Linked DNA regions of Microscilla marina ATCC 23134. The protein of the gene in region 1 interacts with the protein of each later gene in a pairwise test. Links are inferred from orthologs where the notes say so. Each region holds a gene or a part of one and is shown on either strand. Other genes may lie near its edges.

Region 1 (10,362 bases):
ACAAGGCAAAGAGCAACATTTGGGACACGAACTGACTCATATAGCACAACAAAAACAAGGAAGGGTGCAACCTACCATACAAGCCAACAACGGACAAGGCATCAACAACGACCCAAAACTTGAACAAGAAGCCGATAAAATAGGTGCTTTGGCAATGAAAGGTGACACTATACAAGCCAAAAAACCAATAAATAATACACCTGGTCGCTCAAACAATCAACCCATTCAACGCTATATAAAATACAGATCTAAAGATCAACATAGACATCCTTCAGAAGATCAATATGACGCAATGCATGCCCACGAAAAAGATCCAAAACCTTATAGTGAGAAGGCCAAGAAACGTTATACCAAACAAACAGAACGTTTTAATAAGAGGTATAAAAAACAAGTTGAAAAAGGAAAGATAAAAAAGCATTATAAACGTAGAAAAGAAGGGTGGCGACATCCACAAAGAAAAGGGCTTTTTGTGTCTAACGACGGACGTATGGCGGTAGAAGCTAAAGGAGCTGCATCTGTACAAGCCTGGGCTGACAAAACCCTTGTGCAACAGTCTAACACGATACTCAAAAGCAAGAAGTCGCACATCGAGCTTCAAACTCAAACATCTGACCTAGCCGTAGGCAGTGTTCCTGGAACAGATACTCCCAACCCTCATAAAAGTGACTTTATGAAAATAAAGCCAGTGCACACCGCAAAAAATGGCACTAAACGAGACATGACCGATCCTAAAAATACTGAAAAAAGGGAGTTTGGCGCTTACAATTCCAGTCAGCCAGAAGACTTTTCAAAAAAGCTGAAATTCAGAGATTGTGGACAGGCCAATGCGCTTATTTTGGGTTGTTATCAAGAAAATGGCGATCTGTTCAACCGGGTGTATAAAAGCAAAGATGGGGCGATTACTGTAGTGACCAATAATCCAACGGCCACCATTCAAGCATATATTCAAAAGGTAATGCAGGCGGAATTCCCTAAAAAACCTGAATACGCTGACAAAGCAAAAGCTTATGAGGCATATAAAAAACTTTCGGACAGCGAAGCCCAAACTATTGACCAAAAGTATGGCTTGAATGCTGCAGCTCGCCCTGACTTGGGAGAAGGCATTACTGCTGTTTCGGCTGAGTACAGTACAGATAAAACAGGGTATAACTATCACTTTGCCGCCAATGTAGTACAAAGCAGTGATGCAGGAGACTATATTGCTTGTGAAGGACTAGCTGATAACCCTGAGTGGTACTTTGCGATGTATGGCACAAATAAAGGGGAGTCATTTCACGAAAAACAAAAAAGCGTAGTTCAAAATCCTCATATTTCTACCATTGTAGACAAAGAATAACTTCAGGATATGACAATTCTTAGAACAAAAATAATCATTGCCTGGTGGCTACTTAGCCTATCTGGTATTTGCCAGGCACAAAAAACAAAACACCCATTTATGGTTTGTCAGTCTCTCTCAGAAATACAAGCCCATTCGGGCAAAGAAATACGCGTAGTAGGACAGTTAGCCCGGTCGTATCGTTTGCCTCAAGCTCCTTATATATTGCTACTGCCTAACAAAGAGTGGATATTTTTAGGCAATGATACCGTCCTAAAAGATGTTGATACAAAACACAATTTTATATTGGTAGAAGGGACAGTAAGTTTTCAGAACACTGCATTTAACCTGGCAAAGTTCAGCAATACTCCACTTAGCCCATTACTTACTCGTTATATAGACCCTGAACTACAGGAAAAAAAACCTGCCCAAATAATTCAAAATCAGCCTTATTTTAGTTCTATAAACAAAATACAAAGCATTGCTACTTGCACTACTTCCCAAGATATCAAGCAACACTTGGGGCATTGGGTAGCTCTGTTTGGGAAGCTCTCGACAGACAAAGCCAATACACTACACTATCAGTCTACATCTTGGGCGTTTCATCTCCCCTTAACTACACCTCCCGTTCACTGCCAAGATAAGTTAGGCATAGTCTTCGTCAAGTTTGACCAACCAAATACTCCCCCATCAGAAATACTTAGCCACCGGGTGCTCCCGGTATGTCAATCGGCAGAAGACATTAAAGCTCACTTGGGCGAAATAGTGGCACTATCGGGTAAAATAAAAAACAAAAAAATAAAAGGTGTCTCCCATGCATTGTTGAAGACCAGTGCTCGTACTTGTGTGTATTTTTATAACCCACCTCCTGCGCTGGAACTCACCAACAGGACAGGCAAAAAAACGCAAATGATTGTTTGTCTGCAAAACTACGATGCCCCTACTTTTTTTCAGTTATCGTTCCATTTTAACCGCCCTTCGTTGGGGCAAAAAGCCTATATGTCAAAAGTGTTTTGGTGGGATTTTTAGTTTTGTGGCAACACAATTACTATGATGCGCTCTTTTTACCAATACTTACTTTATCATCCTTCTTTTTTTGCAAAGCAACTTCAATTTCTTGTATGTTTGTGCCTGTATTTTACTACTTACATTCATTCGCTGTTGCTTATCGTTATGAAAAAGCCTCAATTTATCGTTGCCGCCCCCACCAGCAATGCAGGCAAAACCAGTCTTACCCTAGGGCTATTACGTGCCTGTAAAAACAGAGGCATTGACATTCAACCTTTCAAATCGGGACCAGATTATATAGACCCCATGTTTCATCAACTTGCCTGCCACAAAACAGGCATCAACCTCGACTTATTTATGATGGAACAAGCCCACCTACAAGCAAACTACACCCATTGTATGCAAGTTCCAGAGGTGGCCTGCATAGAGGGCGTCATGGGGTTGTTTGATGGGTCAATCAAAGCCGAAGGTAGCACTGCTGCGCTTGCCAAATTGCTTGACATACCAGTAATATTGGTAGTAGATGCCCAGGCGGTGGCTTATTCGGTAGCCCCATTGCTATATGGTTTCAAAAATTTTGACCCTGATTTGAACCTGGCAGGAGTAGTGTTTAACCGGGTAAACAGCGAAAGTCATTATCAGTTTTTAATTGATGCCTGCCACGACGTAGGTGTTGTCCCTTTGGGGCGTTTACCTTTTTTAAGCAATTGCGAAATTCCTTCGCGACACTTGGGACTGTCTATAGACCAACTCCCCCAGTATAATGGGGCAATTGATGAACTTGCCAAAGCAGTAGAACAACACGTACCTATTGACCCACTTTTAGACTTGTGTATGCGAGCCATTGAACCACTCCAGACTACTCCACCTCCTCCTTTGGTATCAACAATGAAAATAGCTGTCGCCAGAGACGAAGCGTTTAACTTTTGCTATCAACAAAATATAGATGCCTTTCGGCAATTAGGCAAAATAGTGTTTTTTAGCCCCTTGCATGACAGTGCCCTCCCAACTGCAGATTTGATTTACTTACCAGGGGGTTATCCAGAATGTTACCTTCATGAATTAGCGGCTAATGATGCTATGCAGCAAAGCATCAAAGAATATGTAGAAGCTTCGGGGCATATTTTTGCCGAATGTGGGGGTATGATGTATTTGGGTAAGTCTATTATCGATGAGGCTGGTAAAACTTTTAAAATGATGGGAGTTTTTGACTTTAGCACCAGTATGCTACCCAAAAAACTCAAGATGGGCTATCGACGCATATATGTGAACGGAACAGAACTTAAGGGGCACGAGTTTCATTACTCTACAATAGTCAATGATGAAAATATCACTACAATCGGTCGGGTAGGCAACGCGCGTAATCAAAAAGTTGATAGCCAACTATACAAATACAAAAATGTATTGGCCTCTTATATTCATTTTTATTTGGGTGAGGCAAATCAGTTGCAACATTTATTAGATGCCATTTAATGCTTTTTTATAGGATTCTAAAAGCAAAAAACACTCATTGCCATGACAGCCCTGAGTGTTTTTTGTAAATATTTTGGTAGCAGCTTGTTAGTATTGGTCTACTGCTGAAAAGAAGAAAGCACCTTCGATAGCGGCGTTTTCGTCAGAATCAGACCCGTGAATAGCATTTGCCTCGATAGACTTAGCAAATAATTTACGGATAGTACCTTCTGCAGCTTCTGCAGGGTTAGTAGCACCAATAAGCTTACGGAAGTCTTCTACTGCATTGTCTTTTTCCAAAATCATAGGAATGATTGGACCAGAAGACATGTAGTCGCACAACTCACCATAAAAAGGTCTTTCTTTGTGAACTTCGTAAAACTTCCCAGCGATTTCCTTAGTCATCTGGGTCATTTTCATAGACACAATGCGGAAACCCGCCTCTTCAATCATCTTAATGATTGCACCACTATTACCAGCCGATACAGCATCGGGCTTAATCATTGTATAAGTTCTGTTGTTTGCCATAACAGTAAAAAAATTGACATTTTTTAATCTTGGGCAAAATTAGAAACTTTTTTTTTACCACTACCCAAAAAGGTGAAAAGGTGGAAAAATTTATTGTTTTAAAATCTTTTGGACTATTTTTGCATCCTATAATTTAGATTAAAGCAACTGAACATTTATCTCATTGGAGCAATAATCAATGCAACACATTGAAGGATTCAAAGAAATGATGAGCACCCCTCAGACCATAACAATTATTGCTCATCATAATCCAGATGCTGATTCTCTTGGTTCATCATTAGCACTGGCCAGCTACCTCAAAAAGAAAAACCACCAGGTACAGGTGATAAGCCCCAGCAATTACCCGGTTTTTTTAGATTGGATGACTAATAGCGATGACGTAATCATTTACTGGTCGAAAACCCACAACTTGTGCCAAAGGTTGATCCAACAAGCTGATGTGGTATTTTGTATAGACTTTTCTTCTTACAACCGTTCACACGACTTACAACCTTTTATTAAAGAGACTTCAGGTAAAGTCGCCATCATAGACCATCACCTTGAGCCAAACATCAAAGCTGATTACCAGCTATGGAATGTAAAGGCAGCTGCTACGGCTGAGCTCATTTATGATTTTATCGTAATGATGGGCGACAAACACCTGATAGATGTAAGAATGGGTGAATACTTATACGCAGGGCTCGTTACAGACACCTCCTCTTTTAAACACCCCTCTACCACAAAAAAAAGCCACTTGATTACGGCCGAACTGATGGACTTAGGTGTAGAAACCAACCGTATTCAACGCTTAATCTATGACAATAACTCGGAGAGCAAGCTTAAATTTTTAGGGTATGCACTTCGTGAAAAACTCACTGTACTGCGTGACTTCAGAACCGCCTACTTTACTATCAGTGTAGAGGAACAAGAAAGGTTTAACCATCAACCTGGCGACACTGAGGGGTTGGTAAACTATGCTTTGTCTATCACTGGGATACTGTTTGCAGTCATTATTATAGAAAAACCCGATGTAGTGAAGCTATCTTTTCGTTCAGTAGGCGAATTTGCCGCCAATGAGTTTGCCCGCAAACATTTCTCAGGTGGAGGACATCAAAATGCAGCAGGAGGGGTATCTTCATTAAGTATGGAAGAGGTTCAAGAAAAATTTTTAGGCTTATTGCCTGCTTACAAGGATCAATTAATGCAACAAAAAATATGGTAAATAATCATTGGTACAATTGGATCATAGTTTTTGCCTGTGTGATCGCAATAACGGCTTGTTCGGACACACCACAAGAAGAAGGCAAAACCCAAAATGGCTGGGTAAAACCCCGTGCACCCAAACAAACCAATTCGGGAATTAAATACCAGATATTTGTAAGGCAAAAAAATAGTGTAAAGATACAAGATAACTTGTTGGTGACTTATCATCAGGTAATTAAAAACCACAAAGACTCTACCCTTAACAGTAGCTACTTGAATGGTGTAAAAAAACAAATTCCTTTCAAAAGCCCCTACTTCTCAAATTACTACAAAGAAATGTTTCAATTGCTTGCTGAAGGCGACAGCGCTACTTTTTGGGTACCTTGCAAGCTATTGACTACTACCACAAACGCTCCTCTTCCTTATTTTCTACAACAAGATAAAGAAATCCAATATACTGTTAAAATACTAAAAGTAGAAAGCAAAGAAACCATCAAAAAAAACCTGGAAAAAAACAAACAGGCGCAACTGGAGATTGAAGATAAGTTGATTGCTAACTTTTTAGAAAAAAAAAAACCATTTACCCCTAAAAAAACCCCTTCTGGGTTGTATTACTTTATAGAGAAAGAAGGCAAGGGCAAAAAACCCAACACCGGAGACACTGTCAGTGTTCACTACGTAGGGAAGTTATTAGATGGCACCGTATTTAGCTCTATACAACAAGGTGAAACTTTTGAGTTTCCCTTGGGCCAAGACCCTCCTGCGGTCATTCCTGGTTGGGAAGAAGCAATCACGCTTATGCACAAAGGTTCACGCGGAACTTTTATCTTCCCTTCACACCTGGCTTATGGCACTAAAGGCTCAAGAGATGGTGTACCACCCAATGCAATAGTGGTATTCAATGTAGAGTTAGTCGATGTTAAGTAGAATCATTTTTTTTGTGAGAAAGTTAAATTATGAGACAAAGTATTTTATTAGTTGTAATTGCCTGTGCAAGTATTCTTATCACCAGTTGTAAAACTTTTGAGGATGAAACAGAGGATGTCAAGCAACTCCGAGAAAACGAACAGGCTATTCTTAATTATTTAAGTACCAATAACCTAACAGCGGAACAAACTGATCAAGGTTTATATTATGTGGTCACTAAAGCCAACCCTGCAGGTCAAGCAGCTACCTTGGGTAGTAAAGCTGTCATGCATTATGTGGGCTCTTTGCTAAGCGGTACTGTTGTAGACAGTACTTCTCCTTATTTCAATGAACCTACAGAGTTTATATTTGATGGTAACCCAGATGGTACAAAGGTATTAACAGGTATAGAACTTGGGGTAGTAAGGCTGAAAGAAGGTGAGCAAGCTACGCTTTTCATACCTTATAACCTTGCTTATGGCAGATCAAGTCGAGGGAATATTCCTCCTTATTCTGTGGTAAAGTATGACATATCGTCGTTTGACATAAAAACTGAAAGAGAACAAATGTTGGAGTTTGCAGCCACCGACTCACTTACCTATATAGAAAGAGATTCATTATTTACTGCGAACATCATCAAAGCTCCTGACGATAATGTAACACTTCCGAAAGCAGGTATTGACAGTAATGTAACCGTAGCATATACAGGGCGTTTTTTAGACGGAACCATATTTGATACTAACGAAAGTCTCACTTTTGACCTCAAGGCTAAAGATTCTGAGGACAATAGGGTACTCAATGGCTGGACCATTGCCGTAAATGGGATGCGGGTAGGAGACAAGAAAGTGGTGCTTCTATACTCTAACCTTGCTTATGGAGCTGCTGGCAATATTGACAATGATGGTAATTTTACCATTCCTCCTTACAGTATACTATGGTTTGAGATAGAGCTTAAATCAGTTAATTAATTATTATGAAACTTTGCTTTGCTACCCGTAATACCAATAAAATAAAAGAAGTGAAAGCCAAACTGGGAGCTACTTTTGAGGTTATCAGCCTTGATGACATTCAATGCAATGACGAATTGCCTGAAACTACTGGAACCATCGAAGGTAATTCTGCTCAAAAAGCCCAATACGTGTGGGATCATTTTCAGGTCAATTGTTTTGCCGATGATACAGGGCTTGAAGTAGAAGCACTGGAGGGAGCACCAGGAGTAGACTCGGCCATGTATGCGGGTAAGCACGGCGACAGCAAGGCCAATATTACGCTATTGCTCAAAAATCTACAAGGTAATGCCCATCGGAAAGCCCAGTTTAAAACTGTTATTACACTGGTAGTCAATGGTATACAGCACCAATTTGAGGGAATTGCAGCTGGCACTATATTGCCTGACACCAGAGGTAGTGAAGGCTTTGGGTATGACCCGATTTTTTTGCCTGAAGGCCATACACAAACATTTGCCGAAATGTCGCTTGAACAAAAAAACGACATCAGTCACAGGAGTAAAGCTTTTGTGAAGTTGGTAGATTTCTTACAAAATAAAATCTAATTCATTATCAATATTACATTTTATTACGGTTTAAACTATTTTCATGAAAATGAACTGTAATAATCTTTATTAAATACTTTACTTTTGTTGAATGATGGCTAACAAACCTTTTATTGTAGGAGTTACTGGAGGGAGTGGTGCTGGTAAAACCTTTATTCTCAATAAACTATTAGAAAATTTCAGTACCGAAGATGTTTGTTTGGTATCGCAAGATCACTACTATCATAATCGCGATTTACAACCAAAAGATGCCAATGGTATCAGTAATTTTGACACACCAGAGTCTATAGACCTGGAACAATACCTTTTAGATATTCAGCGTTTAGCAGCAGGCAAAACTGTATACAAGCAAGAATATACTTATAATAATCCTGATGTTACTCCAAAAATGCTGGAATTTAAGCCGGCTCCTATTATATTAGTCGAAGGTATTTTCATTTTTTATCATAAACCTTTAAATCGCGTCATTGATTTAAAAGTATTTATTGATGTAGAAGACCATATCAGGCTTAAACGCCGAATTATTCGTGATAATGAAGAGCGTGGCTATGGATTAGATGATGTGCTGTACAGATATGAAAACCACGTAATTCCCACTTATAAAAAATACATATTGCCATATAAATACGATGCAGACATCATTGTACCCAATGGTAAACGCGTTGAAAATGGTTTGGATGTTTTGATTACCTTTCTAAAAAGTAAGATATATCATTATGAATAAATTTGCTGTAGTAGGTATGGGGCAATTTGGTATAGCCATTGCCCAATCACTGGCAAGCCGGGGCGCTGAGGTTTTGGCGATTGACAATAAAACCGAACGAGTTGAGTATATTAAAGACGAGGTAGCCCATGCTGTAGCACTGGACGCTACTGATCTTAAAGCACTTCAGGCACAGAATATTCAAGATGTTGATGCCGTAATTGTAGCAATTGGCGAAGATTTCGAGTCATTACTCATGAGTACTGTACAATTAATGGAGCTTGAAATAACCCGCATTATAGCCCGTGCTGCCAATGCTCAGCAACGCATGATTTTACAAAAACTGGGAATCAAAGAAATCCTCTCACCAGAAGAAGAAGTAGGGAAAAATCTAGCCGAAACTTTGCTTAATCCCAGCATTCGCTCGTTTTTACCTTTGCCTGATGGGTATAAGATTGTAGAAGTAAACACACCCAAAAGAGTCACAGGGCGCTCTATTGCTGACATAGGGCTACGCAAAAAATACAACCTGAACCTAATTACCATCAAAAGAATGTTTGATGAGGTACAAGATGGCAAAAAAGTAAAGCAAGAACATATTATTGGAGTGCCTCGTGCCGATACTCTTTTGTATGAAGAAGATATTATTCTATTACTAGGCAAAGCAAAAGATGTAGAAAGGTTTATTCAATTAAACCAGTAAAATAACTTCTCTTTGTGGCCATAAAGCCAAAAAAGCCATATCACAATGATATGGCTTTTTTGGTATAGTACTATTTTGATAATTAATCTTCTACATTTTTATAGCGAAAAGCTACTTTGTTGTCCAAAAACTCCTCGGTAGCAATAGTCGCAGGTTTTGGCAAACGTTCATAATAGCGTGAAATCTCGATTTGTTCACGGTTTTCAAAAATCTCTTCCAGATTATCTACTGTTGAAGCAAAATCAGCTAATTTGCTGTTCAGCTCTTCTTTCATATCAATTGAAATCTGACGCGCACGGCGGGAAACAACGGCAACCGATTCATAAATATTACCAGTAGGTTCTGCCAATTCTATCAAATTCCGCGTGATCAACGTAGGAGTTGACGCAGAATATTTACTTTTCATGTTGAGTATCACGATCTTCTTAGCTTTTTGTTGTTTGCTTAAATTTACTTAATGCTTTGATGCTTGAAGAATACAACCTTTCTGCAGACCTTGAATATCCGCTGCCAGGGTAAGCATCTATAAATTCGGTATAGTACTTTATTACGCCTTGAAACCTTTCTTGTTGCCTTCTAAGCGTGCTAACTTGGGCAAATTCATATTGTGACAAAATTTTCAGGTAGGCTACTTCTTCGTTGTAGTGCGAGTCAGGAAAATCTTTCTGAAAATTTGTAAACGTAATCACTGCCGCTCTGTAGTTTCTAATTCTGTAATAGAGTTTAGCGTTTTCATAGGCTTTTGTCTCAAGTTTCTTACGTAGCTCACTAATAATTCGTGAACATTCTTCTCTGTACTTAGATTGAGGAAAACGGTTCAGAAAATTTTGAGATGCTACAATCGCCTGATCAGTGTTAGATTGATCAAGGTAAGCTTCAGGAGAGTCTTTATACAATGAAAAAGCATACATATACATCGCTTCTTCTACATATTTACTCGCCCCAAAGTTGGTATAAAAACGCTTGAAGTAGTAAGCTGCCAATTGACGCTGACGCTGATAATAATGACAGTA
Region 2 (10,377 bases), on another replicon or contig:
GGTAAACCAGGCAATGATTTTACTATTGATAATGGCGACGGACAGGGTTGGTCAGGCAATGCACAAAGTACAAACCCTGCCTTGGGTTGGAAGACAGCGCGCTTTGGTTTAGATGGTGTACTGCAGCGCATGGATGCTGCCAATTTAACTACCAGATTGTTAAGGTTTAGAGTAGCTTTTGGTAGTAACGCTGATAATAACCCAAAAGCAAAGTATGATGGGTTTGCTTTTGATAACTTTCAGATTACTAACCGAAACCGCCTGGTGTTGATGGAGTACTTTATCAATCAGGCCACCACCAACGCCGCTACCCTGGATGCCACCACCCACACGTATGCCAGCAGCAAAGCCGAGGCGATTAATATTCATTACCATACGGCTTTTCCTGGCAATGACGTGATCAATAACCAAAACCCAAAAGACCCCAGTGGCCGGGCGTTTCACTATGGCATACGTGAAGTACCCCGCCCCACCCTTGACGGGCAAGTAAGAGATGAGTCAATTACCGGGAGTTATGCCGGTACCTGGGTAGACACGGCTTTTGCTCAGCGTACTTTACGCGCGGCTCCTTTCTTAATTAATATAAGCCAACCTACAGCCACCAATGGCACCTTGACTGTTTCGGCTACTATAAACGCCATCGAAGCACTTGACCGCAAGGTAGTCATGCACATTGCCGTGATAGAAGACACTGTTAACATTGAGGGCAATAACTACTACAATGCAGTACGCAAAATGTTGCCCGATGCAGCAGGTACCTTCCGGGCCCAGTCTTGGGTGGTAGGCGATAGCCAAACATTGAACGAAACCTGGAACTACAGTGCTGTAACAGGGCTTTCGCCCAATCACCTGCGGGTGGTGGTGTTTGTGGCAGATTATGAAACCAACGAAATATACCAGGCTGAGGTAAGCGATGTGCTGGCAAACGGCCGTGAAAACGATGTCAATGATGAAAATCAGGTAACTGGAGTTGTAGATGATTTGAAATCAGGTAAGTGGAGCATATTTCCCAACCCGGCTGCCGATCAATTAAACATCTCCTTTCCTGCCAATGGGTCTGCCAAAAGCCTGACCGAGGACATCAAGTGGGAGGTAGTGAATGTGTCGGGGCAAACGGTCAAACAAGGACGTTGGGCGCGTGGTAGTCGTCAATGGTCATTGAGGGTAAATGACCTTGCCTCCGGGGTGTATATTATCAAGTTGAGCAACCGCCAGTTTACGGTGCAACGACGTTTTGAAAAGCACTAAGCATTACATAAAATGGTAGGAATTGATTCCCGGATAAAGTACAGGCTTTATCCGGGATTTTTTTTGATTATACCTGGCAGGTTTCTAAAACCTGCCAGGTATAAAATTGGGCAATTAGAGTAAATATACTGTGAATGGGATAAAAAAACGTTTTTAGGTTCCAACCTTTGTACCGCATCGCGTGCTTGCATCCCGTTGCAGAACGGGGCAACCATTTTAGCCATTAAGCGGAGCGTAACAATGAGCGGAGCGACAACCATTAGAATAACCAGGTTTCGGTTAATCATGCCGTTCCAAGTATAAATACTATTTAGGCACCCGTTTGTACATAATTAAACCAATCAAAGCAAATAAGATATTGGGCATCCAGGCAGCAACCAAGGGGGGCAACTCTCCATTTTTACCAATACTCCGGCTCACCATAATCAACATGACATAAATAAAAGCCAGTCCAAACCCCACCGCTATTTGTAGCCCTGCGCCTTCACGGGTTTTACGGCTCGACACAATTACTCCAATCACGGTGAGAATAATTACGGCAAAAGGATAGGCCATCCGCTCATAACGCTCTACCAGATAAGTTTCCAGTTTGCCCACCCCCCGTTGCTTCAGTTCCGCTATATAGGCTTCCAGCTGATCAGACGTAAGCTGTTCATTGAACATGTACTTGCTTTCAAAATCTGATGGTTTCAGATTCATCAAAGTATCCAGGCTTTGCCCGTAAGTAATCTTATAGTTGAGAGAATCCCCTCGGTTAAACTCCGTAATTTTATAGTTTTCCATGACCCACTTTTTGCGGTCTTTGTCCCACAATATGCGTCGGCATTCTACCTTACTGTTTAACTTTTTCTGTTGTCTTTTGCCGTCATACTCAAAGCCACTGATGTTTTCGAGGGTAAATTTGTAGCCCACATGACTGGTATTGTCGTAGCTTTCTATGTAAGCAAAGGTATTGGGAGCTATTTTCAAGTGCACATTGCGGTCAGTAAAATAGAACTTGTCTTTGATGTGGGTATTTTCAAACTTGAGCCTTACCCGGTTGGCTTTGGGTATCACCCACCCAATGAGGTAAAAGGTAAGTACTGCTATCAGTGAAGAGCCCAGCAGGTAGGGCACCAGCATACGTTTAAAACTTACGCCACTGCTCAAAATAGCAATGATTTCGGTATGAGTGGCAAGGCGGGCGGTTACAAATACTGTAGCTATAAATATGAGGATAGGACTGAGGGAGTTTGCCCAGTAAGGAATAAAGTTGAGGTAATACTTCGTAAAGATTTGCCAAACCGTTTGATCCATCTTGTTAAAGTCCCCAATCTTTTCGGTAATATCAATGATCACTATAATAGAGATCAATATAATCACCACAAAAAAGAAGGTAACTAAAAATTTCTTTAGTATATACTTGTCTAACCTTTTGAGCATTATTTTAATTGTATAATTGCCAACTTTCAAATATAGAACGAAAATTCTAATCTTTTTGGCTCATTTCTACATTCCACCGAAAAAATATAAGGGAGTAGTAGCTTCAAGCTTTTAGCAAAAAGCAACAAGTTTGAGGCTGTTATTCAAGTTTGTCTTGGGTAACCTGTACTTATACTTGTTGCTTGAAGCTTATAGCTAGTCACTAATAGTGTTCAAACTTTTAGCAACAAGTTTGAGGCTGTTATTCAAGTTTGTCTTGGGTAACCTGTACTTATACTTGTTGCTTGAAGCTTATAGCTAGTCGCTAATAGCTACAAACGTTGCATCAAGTGCTTTACCATCTTGTTTTTCCATTCAAGAAAAGTACCCGCCAATATTTGCTCACGGGCTTGCTTTACCAACCAAAGGTAAAAAGTAAGGTTATGCACTGAGGCTATTTGTGCGCCCAGCATCTCTTTGCAATGCACCAGGTGGCGCAGGTAACCCTTGGAGTAAAAAGTGCTGACATAGCCCCCCAGGTGTTCATCTATAGGCGTTTGGTCATCCTCCCATTTTTTATTCTTGATATTGATCACCCCCTGGGTCGTAAAAAGCATTCCATTGCGGGCGTTGCGGGTAGGCATTACACAGTCAAACATATCTACCCCCAGCGCAATCCCTTCCAGAATGTTTTCGGGAGTACCTACCCCCATCAGATAGCGCGGCTTGTCTTTGGGCAAAATACTGCATACCAATTCAGTGCTTTCATACATTAGTTCATGCGGCTCTCCCACAGACAACCCACCTATAGCATTGCCATCTCGCTCAAAGCTTGCGATTACCTCGGCAGACTGTTTTCTTAGGTCTTTGTAAGTACTGCCTTGTACAATCGGAAAAAGCGTTTGGTCATACCCATACAAAGGTTGGGTAGCGTCAAACCGGTCGCAACAGCGCTTTAGCCAACGGTGGGTCATTTCCATAGACTTTTTGGCGTAGTCATATTCACAAGGGTAAGGGGTGCACTCATCAAACGCCATCATAATATCGGCACCAATGGCACGCTGAATGTCCATGACGGTTTCGGGGCTAAAGTGGTGCTTTGACCCGTCGATGTGTGATTGAAAAGTAACTCCTTCTTCTTTTATTTTGCGAATACCCGCCAGCGAATATACCTGGTAGCCACCACTATCGGTCAGAATGGGGCGATCCCAACCATTAAATTTATGTAAACCACCAAATTTTTTGAGAATATCAAGCCCAGGACGAAGGTAAAGGTGGTAGGTGTTCCCCAAAATAATCTGAGCATTGATGTCTTCTTTGATTTCTCTCTGATGAACCGCTTTTACAGTGCCAGCGGTGCCTACCGGCATAAAAATAGGGGTTTGTATATCACCGTGGGCGGTGGTCATTACACCAGCCCGGGCACTGCTGTTAGGATCGGTGGCTTTTAGTTCAAATTTCATAACTTGATGCGGTAAAAACTGTGAAAACTATTGTACAAGGGACCTAAAAAAAGGCAACAAAGATAGGGCTGTTCATCAGTGATTTGCAAAATAATTTGAACACTATTCTTATATTGTTTTGTTTTGTGGCACAAACACTCCGCAGTGATTTTAGTCAAAGTTGTTTGCTGTTTATCAGTTATTGATGAATTTAAAAACTATTTAATTGGGTGTTTAGGCATACAACCGAAACACTTTTAAAAATAAAGTGAGTACACAACCTTAATATAAAATACTGGTTTACAGCATTTAACAAGGTGAACATTTACTCGAATCAGCTATGGACTATCGACTAAATACTATGGACTATTGTGACACAAACACCACCAACCATTTCATCCAAGTGACTTATTTATTATTCAGTTTATTATTGATTGTTACGCTGGGGCAACTATTTTTTTTGCTCAGGTTTTTTGCCCGGCTTGCCCGGCATCCATTGCTTGCATTGCCTCAGAAGGAACTGTCCTTGTTTCAGTTATCATTGCCTCAAGTATCGGTTGTAATATGCGCCCACAATGAATTACCCCGCCTCAAAAAATTCTTACCTGGTATACTGGCCCAACAACACCCTGAGTTTGAAGTCATCATTGTCAACGACCGCTCAACCGATGCATCGGCAGCCTGGCTCGAAGCCCAAATGTCCATCCATAGTAGTTTGTGTGTGGTCACTATAGATCAAACTCCAGAGGGTTGGAATGCCAAAAAACACGCCTTGGTGCAAGGGGTAAAAACAGCCCGTTATGACGTAATATTATTGACCGATGCCGACTGTGCGGTCAATTCGCCCCACTGGATACAACACATGTGTCAGCCTTTGCTTGATCCTCATATAGAAATTGTGCTAGGTTTTTCGCCTTATTTTAAACATAAAGGGGTACTTAACTGGTTTATACAATATGAGACCTTCTTTACAGCAATACAATACCTGTCTTTTGCTTTATTGGGTAAAGCTTACATGGGAGTAGGGCGTAATTTAGCCTATAGGCGAAAATTATTTGCTAATGGAGAAATACTTGAGCGGTTCAAGGGAATTACCGGGGGCGACGATGATTTATTTATCAATCAGGTAGCCAATGCCCATAATACAAGCGTATGTATGCACCCGGAAGCGCACATATTGTCAGTGCCTAAAACTACCTGGACTGACTGGTATCGTCAAAAATTACGACATTTGTCAGTAGGAAAACTCTACCAGGCTAAATATCAGTACTTGTTAGGTTTTTTACTGTTTACACAAACTTTATTTTGGTTTTTGAGTATTTTAGGGACGATATTTGAGCTATATAATTCAAATGAACCAATATTTGAAGGAATAATTTTTCTATTTTCATTGAGAATGTTAGTTTTACTATCAATTTATAATGTAATAATTCGTAAATTGCGTATTGATGTAAACGTGTGGTGGATTCCTACATTGGATTTTTTGTACATTTTTTATATATTTATCATAGGATCATTAGCAATTAGCAGAAAGAGAATAAAATGGACGTAGGCAAATCAAACAAACAATTTTCGGAAAAAGCTCTCAGAGATTTCAAACTAATTGATTTAGCAAAAGAAAATGGCGACCAAAAAGCCTACGCTGAATTAATGGATCGTTACCGTAAGCCATTGTATCATACGATGCTTAAAATGGTGAAAAACACCGACGATGCCGAGGATTTAACTATCGAAGCTTTTGCCAAGGCCTTTAAAGGATTGAGTAAGTTTAAGAAAGAATATACTTTTAGCACCTGGTTGTTTCGTATTGCTACCAACAACTGTATAGATTTTATTAGAAAGAAAAAACTGGAAACCCTCAGCATCAGTTCTTCTTTCAAAGATGATAATGGTGAAGAAGTGGGACTAGACATCAAAGACGGCAATCGTGACCCTCAGGAAGAGGCCATCAGAAGTCAAAAAATAGAATTGATGCAACTCATTGTAAACAAGCTTCCGCCCAAATACCAAAGGTTGGTAGAGCTACGCTACTTTAAGGAGTTCTCTTATGATGAAATAGCCAAAGAAATTGAAATTCCACTGGGCACCGTAAAAGCCCAACTGCACCGTGCCAAAGAACTATTGTTTGACATGGTCAAAGATAAAAGACACTTAATTTAATATGGTTTATATCTTAAAATGGTTAAGCCCTTGATGACTTAATCATTTTTTTTATAAAAAGAACCCTCATTGTTTTTTGAAGCAATGAGGGTTTTTCTTTTTTATATAGCCTATCAAACTAACTTTTTTGCTTTACTTAGGAATGGTGTAAAAATAAAGTTCTATTCCTTAGCTTTGGTCTACTGGTACATTATTTAAAATAAACTCAAAGAAAGTGTTTCCATTGATTTTTTGCACCAACTCGTGGTGACGGTTATAGATAAATACACTGGGAGTCATGACATGGCCAAAGTAATCAAATATTTTTTTCTCTTCAATTTGCATTACCCTATAGTTGTCATACTTATTCATCTCATAAGCCTCATCAAACGTTTTCAGTGCTTTGATTGGCTCACTGGAAAACAGAATTACTTGTTTACCTTTTAACTGGTTAGCGTGTTTGACCAGGTTCTTGGCGTTGTCTTGACAATGATGACACAAAGAATTGAACAAGAAAAACATGGTGGTTTTTTTGTCAAGGTCTTTGCGCGTAAAGGGTTTCCCGTCAAGGGTAGTAAATTGTACATCGGGTATTTTCTGAGCTTGAGGGTTGGGCTTGTCATTGGTAATTATTTTTCTGGCGTTAACCCCACTGTTTACTCCTCCTTTAGAGTTTTGGCAGCTCCACATGCTTAACAAAAGCACTAAAATGAGCAGCAACCCTCCTAATCCAACAATTCTTCCTTTCATTTTGTATGTACGTTTAAATGTTTGTGTAATATATAATAATTGCTCATTACAGCATGTTGCAGGCAAACTACTGAGAGCAGTTGCACAAAAATAATAATTTTACGCAAAATCGGGTGAGAAAATAATTGTTTGATAGTATAGATTAAAACTGTAGCCTGAAATGCTGTACCGGTTGATTTTTCCTAAAAAAAATCAATCCTACCCTAAATAAGTCGATGCTAAGGGTTACTTCGGGGTGTTGCCTGATAGTTTGCCAGGCTTGTTGCATTTCTGCCGACCAGTAGATGTCGTCAAACACAAATAGGCTGTTTTCGTGTGCCTGGGCCAAGCAAAGCTCAAAATATTGCAGGGTAGGTGTGTAGCGGTGGTTGGCATCAAAAAACACAAAGTCGAGCAGGGGCAGGGTGTCCAGTATTACAGGCAGTGTATGGTCAATATTGCCTTCAGCCACGTGAATGTGGTGGCCACTGCTTTGAGCAAAGTTTTTTCGGGCAATGGCAGCTATATTGGGGCAGCCTTCCAGCGTAGTAATATGGGCCTTGGGGTTGGCTTGAGCAAGGTACAGGGTATTAATACCCAGCGAAGTGCCCAGCTCTACGATGGTTTTAGGTTGGAATTTACGGACAAGTTTGAAAAGTAATTGACTGGTTTTTCGGTTAGAAACAGCGTACCGGGCAATTTGGCTCACTTTACGTGTGTTGTTAGAACTTTTTCTAGAGCCTGCTCCCAAATCTTTGATGGCAATAGACTGATGATTTTTGAGCAAACTCTTTCTTAGCTGTTCTATAGGTATAAACTCACGGTATTTTTTTGAGGATTTAATCGTTTGGGTATATAACTCAAACACAAAAGGTGAATGTACCGAACGTACTGTTTTTGCCGTAACTAAATGGCGTAAATATTCTTTTATCAATGTAAAGCGATTTGAGATTAATTAAGCAAATAGGGCAAAATTAACACAAATTCGGGAATTACTACTTTAAATTGTTTACCATCTACTACGCGCTCCATCAAATAAGTACCGTTCATTTTGCCAATACCTGTTTTTAGGTTGCAGCCAGATACATACTGGTGAGTTTCGCCAGGCTCAAGCACAGGCTGTTGACCTACCACCCCCTCGCCTTCGACTTCTTTTTGAGTGTTGTTAGAATCATATATAAACCAATGTCTGCGAAGCAACTGTACTGTATAGGCACTGCAGTTTTCAATGGTAATGCGGTAAGTAAATACATAATGCGATTGTCGGGGGCTTGAATAATCTGCCTGATACTCTGTGACAACACTTACCTTTACGCCATCAGTAATTTGTGTAATCATCTTATTATATGGTTAATGTTTGTAAAAATGAGAGAGAGGAATAACATCCTGTATTTTTGAAAACAAAGCTTTTAAATATAGACTTTACTTTTCGATTAGCAAATTTTTTTCCAAAAAAATTGTTTTGTACTTTTAGCCATTAATTTACCTAATAAAAACACTGTATGGACGTAAAAATAGCAGATTCCTGGAAGGAAAAACTACAAGAAGAGTTTGAAAAGTCTTATTTTAAGGATTTGGTAGCATTTGTAAAAGATGAATACCTCAGTCAAACAGTATACCCTCCTGGTAATCAGATTTTTAATGCCTTTGATAAATCTCCTTTTGACCGGACGCGTGTGGTAATCATAGGGCAAGACCCTTACCACGGAGCGGGGCAGGCAAATGGTCTTTGTTTTTCGGTGAGCGATGGAGTAAGAATTCCTCCCTCTTTGCGCAATATTTTCAAGGAAATTAACCAGGATTTGGGAAAAGATATTCCCAAGTCGGGAAACCTGGAACGTTGGGCAGAGCAAGGAGTGTTGCTGTTGAATGCTACTTTGACAGTAAGGGCCAAAACTGCCGGATCGCATCAAAACAAAGGCTGGGAACAGTTTACCGATGCGGTGATCAAGGCCATTTCGGATGAAAAAGAAAATGTAGTGTTTTTGTTGTGGGGAAGATACGCACGTGACAAAGGTAAAGTGGTAGATCGCAACAAGCATTGTGTGCTGGAGGCCCCTCACCCTTCGCCTATGGCAAAAGGCTTTGTGGGATGTCGTCACTTTAGCCGTGCCAACGAATTTTTGAAATCCAAGGGATTGGCAGAGATTGATTGGTAGTGCAAATAAACTTATAGAATAGCGAGGTACCAAAGGGGCAATGTTTGCCCTTTTGGTGCTTTAGCGTCTGGTGTATTTGTGGGGAGGGAGTGTTATACTCAAACGGTGGAGCAACTGCATTGTGATGTATATGACGACTCTCGACAATATAAAACAACCTTATGAAAACTTACCGTATTTTAGTAGCAGACGATCAGCCTGGCAATCTCGACACTATTATCAGGTATCTGGAAGAATCGTCGGGTATTTACAGCATTCTAAATGCCACCAATGGAAAGATAGCTTGTAAAGTAGCCGAAAAAAAACAGCCTGACCTCATTATTATGGACTGGGAAATGCCCGTAATGTCGGGGATAGAAGCCATTCGTTACCTTAAGGCGCAAGACGTAACCAAGGACATTCCTATTATTATGGCTACTGGGGTGATGTTGTCACCTGCCCATTTGAAGGTAGCCCTGGATGCTGGAGCCATTGACTATATTAGAAAACCTATCGAGCGTACCGAATTATTGGCGAGGGTAAACTCTATTCTCAAGCTTGCCGATTCGTATAAGATGATCAAAGAACAAAATGAAAATATTCAATCAACCAACAAAAGACTTTTGGAGCTCAACTACGAAAAAGATCAATTGATTCACGTAGTAGCACACGACTTAAAAGTACCTTTGAGTCATATGTCGAGCCTGGTACATATCATTGACCCTAATGCCGACAACCTGACCGAAAAACAAGCGGCGTTTCTGCAAATGATTGGGCAGTCGTCGGATCGGTTGATTAAACTTATCAATAAGATTTTAGACATAGAAGCCATAGAGTCTAAGAAAGCAAAGCTGCACATGGAGCCAGTAGACATCAGGTTACTACTAAGGCAGGTATCAGAAGAGTTTACCCACGTAGCCATACGCAAAAACATAGAAATTATTAGTCAGATTGGCGAAGGCATTGTGTGGGCAGATAAAACCCATCTGACCCAAATACTTGAAAATCTGTTGTCTAACGCGGTTAAATTTTCGCCCAAAAATAGCCAGGTACAAGTACATTGTGTAGCAGCTGAAGGCAATATAAGGGTAGAAGTGCAAGATCAGGGAAAGGGCGTACTGCCCGAAGAAATGTCTCAGCTATTTATCAAATACCAAAAACTATCGACGCGCCCCACTGCCGGAGAAAAATCTACTGGCTTGGGGTTGTCTATAGTAAAACAATATGTAGAGGCAATGCAAGGACGGGTTTGGTGCGAAAGTACTCCAAAAAAAGGAGCT
Region 3 (10,325 bases), on another replicon or contig:
GCTGTAATGGCAGGCACTACTGGCAGCTGTTGTTGTTGCCAATAATACGCCTCTCGAAAAAATAGTTGCCCCATTGAGACAGGTGTTATACTTGTTGCCTGCGCCAAAGTATAGGTTTTTCCAGGGATAAAATGAATCCTTAAACTGTTTTTTGCCTTAGAATAACAATGAATCACCTGATAGGCCCCTGCTGGCGACTGCACAATGATACGCCCTTTGGCACGTGAAGTAATGATGAACCGATGAATACGAAAGTGATAAGTTAAGGGGGGAATCACAAGTGGCCTAGTGGTGTAAAACTCGCTGAAAACAAAAGTGTGTAGCTTTAGCTGAACAATGGAGTCAGAAATAATGTACTGTATTTTTTGCCTGACAATATTTTGGTGAGCAGTATAACGATAGGTTTCAGAAGTCCAGGTACCTACTACAGAAAGTGCAACAACTGAGGAACAAGTCCAAACAGATAAAAAAACAATTAAAAGTACATTTCTTATAACGAATGTATACATACCTGTATCAACTGGTGCCCCTTAGATAGGGTAAAAATATATAAAAATTAGTATACTGCCCTTCTTCGCTTTCTACCTTAATGCGTCCCTTAAGCTTTTGGATTACTTTTTTTATCACATACAAGCCCAAACCATTGCCTTGGGTGGCAGCTTCGTTTCCCCGGAAAAACATTCTAAAAACTTTTCGAAAATATTTATTAGGAATCCCCATCCCATTGTCACTAAACACAATTTTAATACAATTATCTGCGGCTACATCTTCCACCAAAACCTTAATAAAAGGGGAACTATCAGAACGATGAGAGCGAAAAGCAATGGAGTTTTCAATCATATTATAAAAAATAATCTGAATCAGGTCAGGCTCTGCCAGGTAGTGGAGTTCAGGTGCTACATCAAACTCCATGTGCATGCCTACCGAATACATCTGGCTGCCAAAAGCTTCTTGCAAGTTGCTCAATATGGCTTTAAAGTCGATGGGCTCCAGCACCCGCTCAGTTGAATAACGATTGATTATATTTACCATCAACAACTTGCGCAGCATGTTATCAGTTTTATTCACCACCTTGCCTATTTCTTCCAAAAAATCCAGGGCCGATGTATCTTTTACCTCCAACCTGGCAAGATTAATCAAACCATTGATAGATGCAATGGGTGCTCTGAAATCGTGTGAAGCCCGATAGATAAAAGCATCTAGTTCTCGGTTTGCCAACTCAAGGTGATTATTCATTTTTAGCAAACTTTCGGTACGTTCCTGTACAATTTTTTCAAGCTCAAGGTTCATTGCTTTGAGGTTTTCGGCATTTTTACCAACCTCTTGGTCTTTTTCTGGGTGCTTGCTTTCCATCGCATCAAGTAAATATGATTGATGATTAAGGTAATAATAGTTTATGGGACGCTTGTGGGTAGCCTCTAAGTATAAACAGCTGGGTTTTAATATTTGTATCAGGTGTTTTAAAAATCCACTGACTGCACTACCACACACAAGGTTAAAAAACTAAGTAAAACATAAAAAATAAAGTAGTTCAAGTGAACAAAATACTTTTTGAAGAAGTATACTTGTCAAAAATGTTGTTCGATGGAGTAGATTATTTTGGTAGTTTTACTAAGTAAAACGGAAAAAATAAAGTGATCCAAAAGAAAACAGTATTTGTGTGCTGAGCAATGAAAAAAATCTTTGCGTAGCAAGAGCTACAGAACTATTTTTTGAAGAAGCACAGTGCTCAAAGACGAAGTTCTATGGATTAGGTTATTTTTGTAGTTTTACTAAGCCAAATAATAATGATTTTTTTGCTAAAAAGAAATAAAATGAGCTGAAATGGTTGGGAAATAAAAGAAAATGAGTTGCCTCAGTTGCCTTAAAGGGGATACCTTACGCCTGTTATCAGGAGGTTTTGGCTTGATCGGCGTGGCTATTATTACTCTCTTTGTCTTTAAACTGCTCGTATTGGTTGGGCACCTCCAAAATAATATGAGTCCCTTTGCCATAGTCGCTACTCAGCGAAATACTACCATGCATTTTCTCCACAGTCTGTTTTACAATGTACAGCCCTAGTCCTGAGCCTTCGGCATTTTCGGTGCCTCTAAAAAACATATTAAATACATCTCCTTGGTACTCTTGAGCTATGCCTATGCCATTGTCCTGAAAAATAAGTCTTGCGGTATCGGGGGTTGATAAGTCAATCTTTACTTTCAGAAAACTGTTTTCAGTTGAAGTATTTTGATACTTAATCGCATTAGAGACTATATTATTAAGAATAATACGCAACCGTAATGGTTCGCTGTAAAACGGCTGGTTGCCTTCGAGAGATATATCGCGTTGTATCCGCTCATAGTTTTTCATAAACTTAAGGTCTTCAATGCAATCACTAATCATCGCCTCAAAGTCAATTTTTTCGGTTACTACATCAGCCCGCCCACTGCGCGAGTATTCAAGCAACGACTTAATAAATTTATCAAGCTTAAGGGTACTTTTTTCAATCAACTCAATATAACCTATCAACCGTTCGGCATTACCACTGTCAAGTTTCGACAAGTTTACCAAACCCAAAATAGACGTAAGTGGAGCGCGCAAATCGTGTGATACTTTGTACACAAACTGATCAAGTTCAAAATTGCGTATTTCGAGCTCTTCCAAGGTTTTTTCAAGGTTATCTCGTGATGCCGACAACTCTTTATTCGTATGAATGGTTTGCTCCAGCAATTCCTGAATCTTGATCTCTTGTTGTTTACGCGCGGTAATGTCATTGGCTACAGCATACACATGATCTCTTACATAAATGGCTCTCCAGTCTATCCACTTGTAACCACCATCTTTACAAACACAACGATTAATCATCTCTTGGGTTACTCCAATATTGTCCTGCAACTCTTTGAAATAGTCTAAAGTGGCCTGCTTGTCATCTTCATATACAAAGTGAAACAAAGGATACTCTGTCATTTCTTGCCAGTTATAACCCAGCGTATCAGAAAATCCTTTGTTGGCAAATACAAGATTGCCTTCTTTGTCGGTGATAATCACAATGGCAAGCAACGACATATCAAAAAAGCGGCGGAAACGAGCAAGGGGGGCGTCTTGCATAATAGCAATGCTTGCCAGTACATAGATGTAGCCATCTTCTGACTTGGCAAATTTGCCTCTAAACTGCTGTATATTATTATTCTTGCTTTTTAATTGACAATTAAAAGTAGAGAACTTAATGTCTGTATCTTGGGCTTGCTCCAGGGGTTGTGGTGCTAACTGGTCAAAAGTTTCCTGAATAGTTCCAAGGTCATTCTCGGCTACTAAATCTATAAAATCCCTTCCAATTAACTCGTCTTTGAGGTATTGAAGGTTTTTTAAAAATATAGCATTTATCTCCACAATTTTACCTGAGGGATCAAGTACACAATGCATTTCAGAAGATAAATCGAGTGATACTTTAGTATCCATAAAACTATATGGTAAGGTAGCGATTACAGAATTTCGAATGATTTTAAATATAAACTAATATTTAAAAAACTACAATATATTTAGAAAACATCTTTGAGCCAAAGACTATGTTACACCGCAGCTAATACTCTAATTTGTAAGGAATCAGGTTAAAGCTGAGTTTACTATCTTCCATAAAATCTTCAGCTTCAGCAAGAATATCATAGTCATCGTCTGGATAATACCAATTGATGACGATTTCTCCGCCCTTTTCTTTAAATTTTTTCAGCGATTTCAGAATATTCAGAATTGCCTTTGAAGAACTGGTATTAAAATAAGTAAGCTTAAAATTAAACGTAAGAGTTTTGTATGATTCCTCATTATAGGCATTCAGCCATTTGATAATAGGATCATAAAAATCTACCGTATCTTCAAGGTATGACTCTCCCGAAATTTCGCAAATGGAAGCTTCAGCATCCAACTTGACGGTTGGCGTAAAATAAATGCCTCTTTGCCCCTTGATATATAAGTTTTCCATAACAACTTTATTTATCTTGCAATTTTAACGGATAAAGTAAAAAATGTATAATCATCATCAATTTTTCTACTCCTCATTTCCAAAGGGTTTTCAGAAAGCAAAGCAGACTGGATAAGCCCAATGCCTGCTCCTCTAGCACCCGCCATCAATGACAACTTACGCATGTGTCGTTTGTACATTCTCAACGACTTTGCGTCCATATCGTTGATTACCTTACAACGCTCCCGTAAAAGCTTTATAGACACAGTGTTTGCTAAATTGCCGGTTTCAAGGTGATAATAATCTTCGGAACGAGCTATGATAATACAACCCACCTTCTCTTGTTTACGAAAGTGATTGTATTCGTTTGAATAATATAAAATATTTTGGGCTAATTCTATAAAGATTGCATGAAGTTTTCTAAAAATCCTTGGATTTTCTTTTATTTTTTTTTGTATCTCAAGGCTTATTTCGGCAAGAATAATGTCTGTAACCGGTCCTTTATAGGATAGGAGTATCTCGTGTTCACTGTAGTAATCAGATTGATATGCAAAAAAGTTGATTTTTTCAGACATTGTTTATACTACATGCATTAATTTGATAATATTAGTTTGCTGAATCAAACCCTTGGATTTGATTACGTCAAGGGGCATTTGTTCAGATGTTGCCGGGTATAATCTTTACACACTGACTATTCTACAAACGCGCAAATTGCCAGATATACTTAAGCTGTTAAGTTACCGAACAAAAATTACGCAATTTTGACAGCAGTGTTTATTTGTTTGTATAAATTAAACATTAAACTTTGTATTTTGAGATAAGGTATAAAAAATTGAACAGAAAATAACAATACTCCTACCTAATTTTTAAGTCTTTGATAATTTTCCCGTATCCTGCGACGACCGTCTCAGGCTTTCCTCCAAAATCTATTTCTACCATCACTCTTCCGATTTCGGGCAACACTTTTTTTACTACTCCTTCTATAAAAGCAGCAATTTTTACCACATGCACTTTGTCGCCTGGCTTTAGCTGAGGTTTAAAGGGCACTGGCACACAGTTATTTTTATTATACACCTTTACCTTTCCGGTAAAGCCAATGGTCAGTACTTTGTTGTCTGCCTCTCTAATAATTTGGGCATAATTGTACCCAAAGTCCTCTTTTACCGCAAGATAAACTCCTGGTTGCCAGGGTTTGCGCAAAGCTACAAATGTATTGGGTTGGGCTTGTACATCAGACACTCCCGGGGTGTAAGGGGTATCGAGGTACTGTATTTTGGGGCTTGCCGGATTGCTTGCATCGGTTACAATTGCTGTACGCATACTTGAGCCTCGGTTTTGTTCCCAGGTAAGCACTACTTCTCCTTTGAGCACTTTTTCACCCACAGGTACAGGTATTATCATTGAATTAGGCATCATCACCTCTTTGCCTATAGCCTTAAGTTTTGACTCTACCTTGCCAGGTGCTACCATTTTGCGACCATAAAAAATCAAAACCATTTGATCTTTTCCTTTGATAAAACCATCTTCTACCCATTGAAGCATAGGTGCCAATACATACTCGTTGGCCTTGGCAGTGGTATTAACCAATGGAAAATCAAGAGGAATAGATCCGGGAGAGCGCTTTTGGCTAGAGGCTGACGGGCTACTTACTAGGTCAGGGTTGTTACCTGAATCTACCTCAACAATGCTGTCGGTTTGTTGGGTACCTGTGTTGTCGGCACTACCACATGCCCATAAACACAACAAGCCTAGCCACAAAAAATTTGCAATAGGTTGCTTCAAGTAATTGATTAATTGGGTCATTTTTAGTTAAGTTTACGGCTGTTTGAGTAATCAAATATAATCAATTTATTGGGAAAGTGATATGAATTTCCCCAAGTTATCCTAATTATTATTTCTCCCTTGGCAGGTAGGTATTGTACAGGTACACTCACCAAACCATCCGCCATTAAACTATTGGTTTAAAAGGAGTTAAACATAAAAAACCATAAAATATTATGCAAGTATTACAAACACCTGATCATCAATTTGAACACTTACCTGAGTATCCTTTTGCGCCACATTATGCGCCAGTAGCATCCAATTTGCAAATGCATTATGTAGACGAAGGTAGCCCCAACGCCGAGGTGGTATTGCTGCTACATGGTGAACCTTCATGGTCGTTTTTATACCGCAAAATGATTCCAGTGATCACCAAAGCAGGCTACAGAGCCATTGCACCTGACCTGATTGGGTTTGGCAAATCAGACAAGCCTGCTAATATTCAAGACTATAGCTATAAGCGTCACCTCGACTGGATGCAGGCTTTTATTGATCACCTGGGCTTAAACAATATTACTTTGTTTTGTCAAGACTGGGGAGGCTTGCTAGGTTTGCGTATGGTGGCCGAAAACTCTGACAAGTTTAAAAGAGTAGTAGCTTCTAATACTTTTTTGCCTACTGGCGATATAAAAATGCCAGAATCGTTTGTACAATGGAAACAATTTTCGCAAACGGTACCTGAGTTTCCGGTAGGCAACATTATCCAAAAAGCCACTACTACCGAACTTAGTTCCGACATTGTGGCAGCTTATAACGCACCTTTTCCTGATGAATCGTACAAGGCTGGAGCAAGAGTATTTCCTGCACTAGTGCCCGACTCCCCCACCAGCCCTGAGTCAGAAGCCAACCGCAACGCGTGGAAGGTACTCAGCCAGTGGACTAAGCCGTTTTTAACTTGCTTTGGCGACGCTGATCCTATCACAAAAGGGGCTGATAAGTTTTTCCAGCAGATGATTCCAGGTACCAAAGGACAAGCCCATACTACTGTAGCCGGAGGTGGGCATTTTATTCAAGAAGATCGTGGCGAAGAGCTTGGAAAAATTGTAGTAGAGTTTATAAAAGCAAATAAGTAAAAGAGGTGGGCAATTAGCCAATGACGAATAGTTCAATAACGAATAGAAGGGGAAGGTAGGTGTCAGATTGGTAGCAAATGTTTTTGAATGACGAATTGGCTAACAGCTCCTGAAAACGAGAGACGATGACAAAAACCGAATTAAGAAAGTACTACCTAAACCAACGGAAAAAACTGGCTCCACAAGAAGTAAATACACAAAGTACTGCTATTCAACTTAAGCTGATAGAGCTACTTAAAGACAAGCCGCCTGCTTATTTACATGTGTTTTTACCCATCCTCAAAAACAACGAAATAGACACCTGGCAAGTGATTCAACATATATGGTACAATATGCCTCAGACTCAAGTTGTGACTTCGGTCACTGATTTTAAGCGCAAGGTAATGCTCAATTATTTGCTAAAACCAGACACCGTTTTGATAGAGAATAGTTGGGGAATTACAGAACCACAAGGAGGCACCCCCGTAGCAGATGCGCTTATAGATTGGGTAATTGTGCCTTTGCTTTGTTTCGATCAACACGGCTATAGAGTAGGGTATGGAGGAGGGTTTTACGATCGTTTTTTGGCACGCTGTACTCCAAAAACAAAAAAAACAGGGGTGTCATTGTTTTCCCCTGTGGCACTTATCAGTGATACTGATCAATATGATATTCCTTTGAGCCACTGTATCACCCCTACAGAGACCTATATATTTTAGGCTGCCATAGTGGGGTTACTAGCTACTTCTTTACTTTTTTCTTCCAGCATTGCTTTAAATCTTTCGTTGGGCGCTATCCCTTCTCCACTTATCGACAATTCGGCCTTGATAGAATTGACAAAATACATATCTATTGCGCCTTTGTTTTTTGCCATAATTTTTCCTCGGTACTCACACTCAAAAAAGTCTTTGACCAACTCGTAAGTTACCCCTGAAATGTTTACTCGCCCTATCTCTCCACTTGATTCCATCCGGCTTGCAGTATTTACTGTGTCACCCCACACATCGTAAGCAAACTTGTTTTTACCAATGACTCCGGCAATCAGTTTTCCGGTATTGATACCCAGACGGGTTTCCCAAAATGGCTCTCCTTTGGCTTCCTTTTCGGCCTTTAGTTGGTCCATCGAGCGTTGTATCTCAAGCCCGGCAAGCACAATGTCTACAAAATTAGTAGTATTAGGTACAGGCAAACCACCTACAGCCATGTAGGCATCACCTATAGTTTTAATTTTTTCGAGGTTATGCTTTTCCATGATTTCGTCAAACAAGGTAAAGCATTTTTCGAGTTCTTGTACCAACTCTTGCGGCGGCATAGTCTCAGCCAGCTTGGTAAACCCTTTAAAGTCTGTAAACAACACCGATACCATTTCGTGGTGACGTATTTTAGCTTTACCATGTTCTTTGAGTTCGTTTGCCACCTGTTCAGGCAAAATATTGAGCAACAAAGCATCCGATATTTGTTGTTCCTGTTTGATGGTTTCGTTCTGAGTTTCAATCAATTCCATCTGGGTGTTTATTTCTTCGTTGCGTTGTTGTACCTCTTCATTCATGGTAGCAAGCTCGTCTTTTTGCTTGGTTATCTCTTCGTTCTTTTTAGATAAAACTTCTTTTTGCTTCATAATCTTATCGGTGCGTTCGGCCAGGGCTTCTTTTTGCAAAGCAAGCAGTTTGTTGGCTTTCTTTTGTGCCAGATAACTCCTGATAATAAAAAGCATAGACAAAATTATTACTACAGCTCCACCAATAGCAAAATTGATAATCAGCTTTTTTTGCTTGTTTTCAGCGGTCAACTTTTCTTGCTCTACTTTGTGCTGGGCTGCCTTCAAAGCAAGCCCTTTCTTCTCTAAGTCTTGCAAAATTAAACTATCCATCAAGGCTTTCTCTTTCATTTCTTTGATCCTAAGATTACGTGTCAATGTATCAGTCTGACTCGACAAAGAGTCTTTTTCAAGCGAAAGAATAAGTTTTTGTTGCGACAATAAATACTTTTGATACTTTGTTCTTTTCAATGCGGATGCCTTGCCTTCCAGTTCACTGTTTTTGGTTGAAATAGCCCGGTCTTTGTCCGAAATGGTTTTGTCTTTGGCTCTGATGGCTTCTTCCTTTTTTCTAAGCTCTTCTTTTTTCCTCTGTAGCTCTTCTTTCACAATTTTTGCGTGCTCAGAGTGGTAAGGGCCTGCCTGTCCATAAAGTTTTTGATAACGCCTAATTGCCCGACGTTCGCGACGAACCGGAGATTTTTTACTTTTCAACAACCGGTAAGTTGGCAATAAGCTTTTAGAAATAAAGTGAACGAGTTTTTGTTGGGAAATTTTTTGGGCTTTAAACAACGCCTCCATGGTGTTAAAGGCTTCTTCGTGATAACGGGCAGCCCGCAAGAAACGGTTATTTCTCACCTGTAAGTCACCCATTGTTTGGTTGGCCACAGCATAGCCCCATTTGTAGTTGATAGCATTGGCGATTTTTTCTGCTTTTTGGGCATAATCAAACGCTTGCCTTGGTTTTCTACCGCTTTCAATTACGGCAAGTTTGTTCAAAGCATCTACCTGGGCTTTGTCTTTTTTATTTTGGGCAACAGTGGCTTTAAGCACCACTACATCGTTTGATTGCCCAAGGCTTACTTGAGGCAATAGCCCACAAATCATTAGGCAAAGCAAATAAATTCGTAAATTATCCATAATAATGTTACTGATTACAAGGTTTTAGTCTCTCAAAATTGTGCATCAACACACCTTATTCCAGCATAATGATGTCATTCATTTGGCTGATCTGAAATTTTTTACTGATAATTTGCTTTGTGATTTGGGTTAAAACTTATGCAATTATTTTGCCTCAGGTGCCATAAAGAATATAATTTTATGTTAAAAAAGCTTCTTTAAACGTCCGGCAATGCAATTTTTTAGTGCGCATAACGCGTAATAGGCTAACAATTTACTTTTCGCTTTATTTTCTTACTCCTTTTTGGGCGAGTGGTTTTCGCCAAAAACACCGTGAATAACTACTCAACAAATATTTTGCAGATTATTCGCTGATAATCTTACTATTTTTTAGATTTAGTGATCTTTCATAAATAATTTGAGCCATTAAAGTGTATCTATTGCCCTCATTCTTCTCAAAAAAAAAGCCTCATAGCTTTGGCTATGCACCATTTTTTTTGAATCGTCTGAGAACAATATATTTTCTTAAATTGGCACATCTTATTTTTTCCAGATCACTTAAGTAAAATAATATTTTTTTTGTGGAAAAGATTGGTAGTGTCTGGAGCAGGGCTCATTACAATGATGAGCACTATCTTATTTGACGAGGATATATTCAAATATGTTTCCCTTAGATAAAATCATCATACAACTAACCAGTACTTTACCTATAAAAGCCAGGGCTGGATCACTTTACTTACTAAAAACCTGCAAACATGAATACATTCAAAGACCCTTTTGCCAATATGAGTGGCTTGGCATTTTTTCTTTGGTTTACCGGTGGGCTCGCTTTAATCAGTCTCTTAGTGTGGATCTTTGGCAC

The links.
Region 2: the proteins of M23134_RS19820 (region 1) and ung interact in binary tests that used the Escherichia coli proteins (3 or more experiments, as listed by UniProt). The link is inferred for Microscilla marina ATCC 23134 from one-to-one orthologs.
Region 3: the proteins of M23134_RS19820 (region 1) and M23134_RS11985 interact in binary tests that used the Escherichia coli proteins (3 or more experiments, as listed by UniProt). The link is inferred for Microscilla marina ATCC 23134 from one-to-one orthologs.

The regions. Positions count from the first base shown.
Region 1 is NZ_AAWS01000021.1:122,035-132,396, reverse strand. The notes cover bases 2,594-5,446. They hold M23134_RS19820 (nucleoside-diphosphate kinase), read right to left. Parts: upstream 4,304-5,446; coding sequence 3,884-4,303; downstream 2,594-3,883. Other genes in these bases: M23134_RS19815 (DHH family phosphoesterase), read left to right, coding at 4,482-5,446; M23134_RS19825 (cobyrinate a,c-diamide synthase), read left to right, coding at 2,594-3,796. Also shown: M23134_RS39960 (eCIS core domain-containing protein), read left to right, coding at 1-1,336; M23134_RS19830 (hypothetical protein), read left to right, coding at 1,346-2,344; more of M23134_RS19825, read left to right, coding at 2,489-2,593; more of M23134_RS19815, read left to right, coding at 5,447-5,504; M23134_RS19810 (FKBP-type peptidyl-prolyl cis-trans isomerase), read left to right, coding at 5,498-6,412; M23134_RS19805 (FKBP-type peptidyl-prolyl cis-trans isomerase), read left to right, coding at 6,442-7,359; rdgB (RdgB/HAM1 family non-canonical purine NTP pyrophosphatase), read left to right, coding at 7,365-7,943; M23134_RS19795 (uridine kinase family protein), read left to right, coding at 8,038-8,667; M23134_RS19790 (potassium channel family protein), read left to right, coding at 8,657-9,349; M23134_RS19785 (DNA-directed RNA polymerase subunit omega), read right to left, coding at 9,432-9,755; M23134_RS19780 (outer membrane protein assembly factor BamD), read right to left, coding at 9,775-10,362. UniProt on the Escherichia coli protein: Major role in the synthesis of nucleoside triphosphates other than ATP. The ATP gamma phosphate is transferred to the NDP beta phosphate via a ping-pong mechanism, using a phosphorylated active-site intermediate.
Region 2 is NZ_AAWS01000060.1:25,488-35,864, forward strand. What follows is about bases 7,422-10,289. They hold ung (uracil-DNA glycosylase), read left to right. Parts: upstream 7,422-8,461; coding sequence 8,462-9,118; downstream 9,119-10,289. Other genes in these bases: M23134_RS32465 (O-methyltransferase), read right to left, coding at 7,422-7,893; apaG (Co2+/Mg2+ efflux protein ApaG), read right to left, coding at 7,911-8,297; M23134_RS32480 (hybrid sensor histidine kinase/response regulator), read left to right, coding at 9,280-10,289. In the rest of the region: M23134_RS42665 (T9SS type A sorting domain-containing protein), read left to right, coding at 1-1,248; M23134_RS32440 (LptF/LptG family permease), read right to left, coding at 1,555-2,670; tRNA guanosine(34) transglycosylase Tgt, read right to left, coding at 2,982-4,112; M23134_RS32450 (glycosyltransferase), read left to right, coding at 4,453-5,643; M23134_RS32455 (RNA polymerase sigma factor), read left to right, coding at 5,634-6,251; M23134_RS32460 (peroxiredoxin family protein), read right to left, coding at 6,420-6,980; more of M23134_RS32465, read right to left, coding at 7,123-7,421; more of M23134_RS32480, read left to right, coding at 10,290-10,377. UniProt on the Escherichia coli protein: Excises uracil residues from the DNA which can arise as a result of misincorporation of dUMP residues by DNA polymerase or due to deamination of cytosine.
Region 3 is NZ_AAWS01000011.1:90,335-100,659, reverse strand. The notes cover bases 5,924-8,739. They hold M23134_RS11985 (5-formyltetrahydrofolate cyclo-ligase), read left to right. Parts: upstream 5,924-6,953; coding sequence 6,954-7,526; downstream 7,527-8,739. Other genes in these bases: M23134_RS40750 (adenylate/guanylate cyclase domain-containing protein), read right to left, coding at 7,523-8,739; M23134_RS11990 (haloalkane dehalogenase), read left to right, coding at 5,932-6,828. Also shown: M23134_RS12020 (hypothetical protein), read right to left, coding at 1-509; M23134_RS12015 (sensor histidine kinase), read right to left, coding at 517-1,353; M23134_RS37980 (PAS domain-containing sensor histidine kinase), read right to left, coding at 1,891-3,438; M23134_RS12005 (DUF1987 domain-containing protein), read right to left, coding at 3,560-3,955; M23134_RS12000 (SiaB family protein kinase), read right to left, coding at 3,967-4,509; M23134_RS11995 (hypothetical protein), read right to left, coding at 4,790-5,737; more of M23134_RS40750, read right to left, coding at 8,740-9,484; M23134_RS11975 (hypothetical protein), read left to right, coding at 10,219-10,325. UniProt on the Escherichia coli protein: Involved in the removal of 5-formyltetrahydrofolate.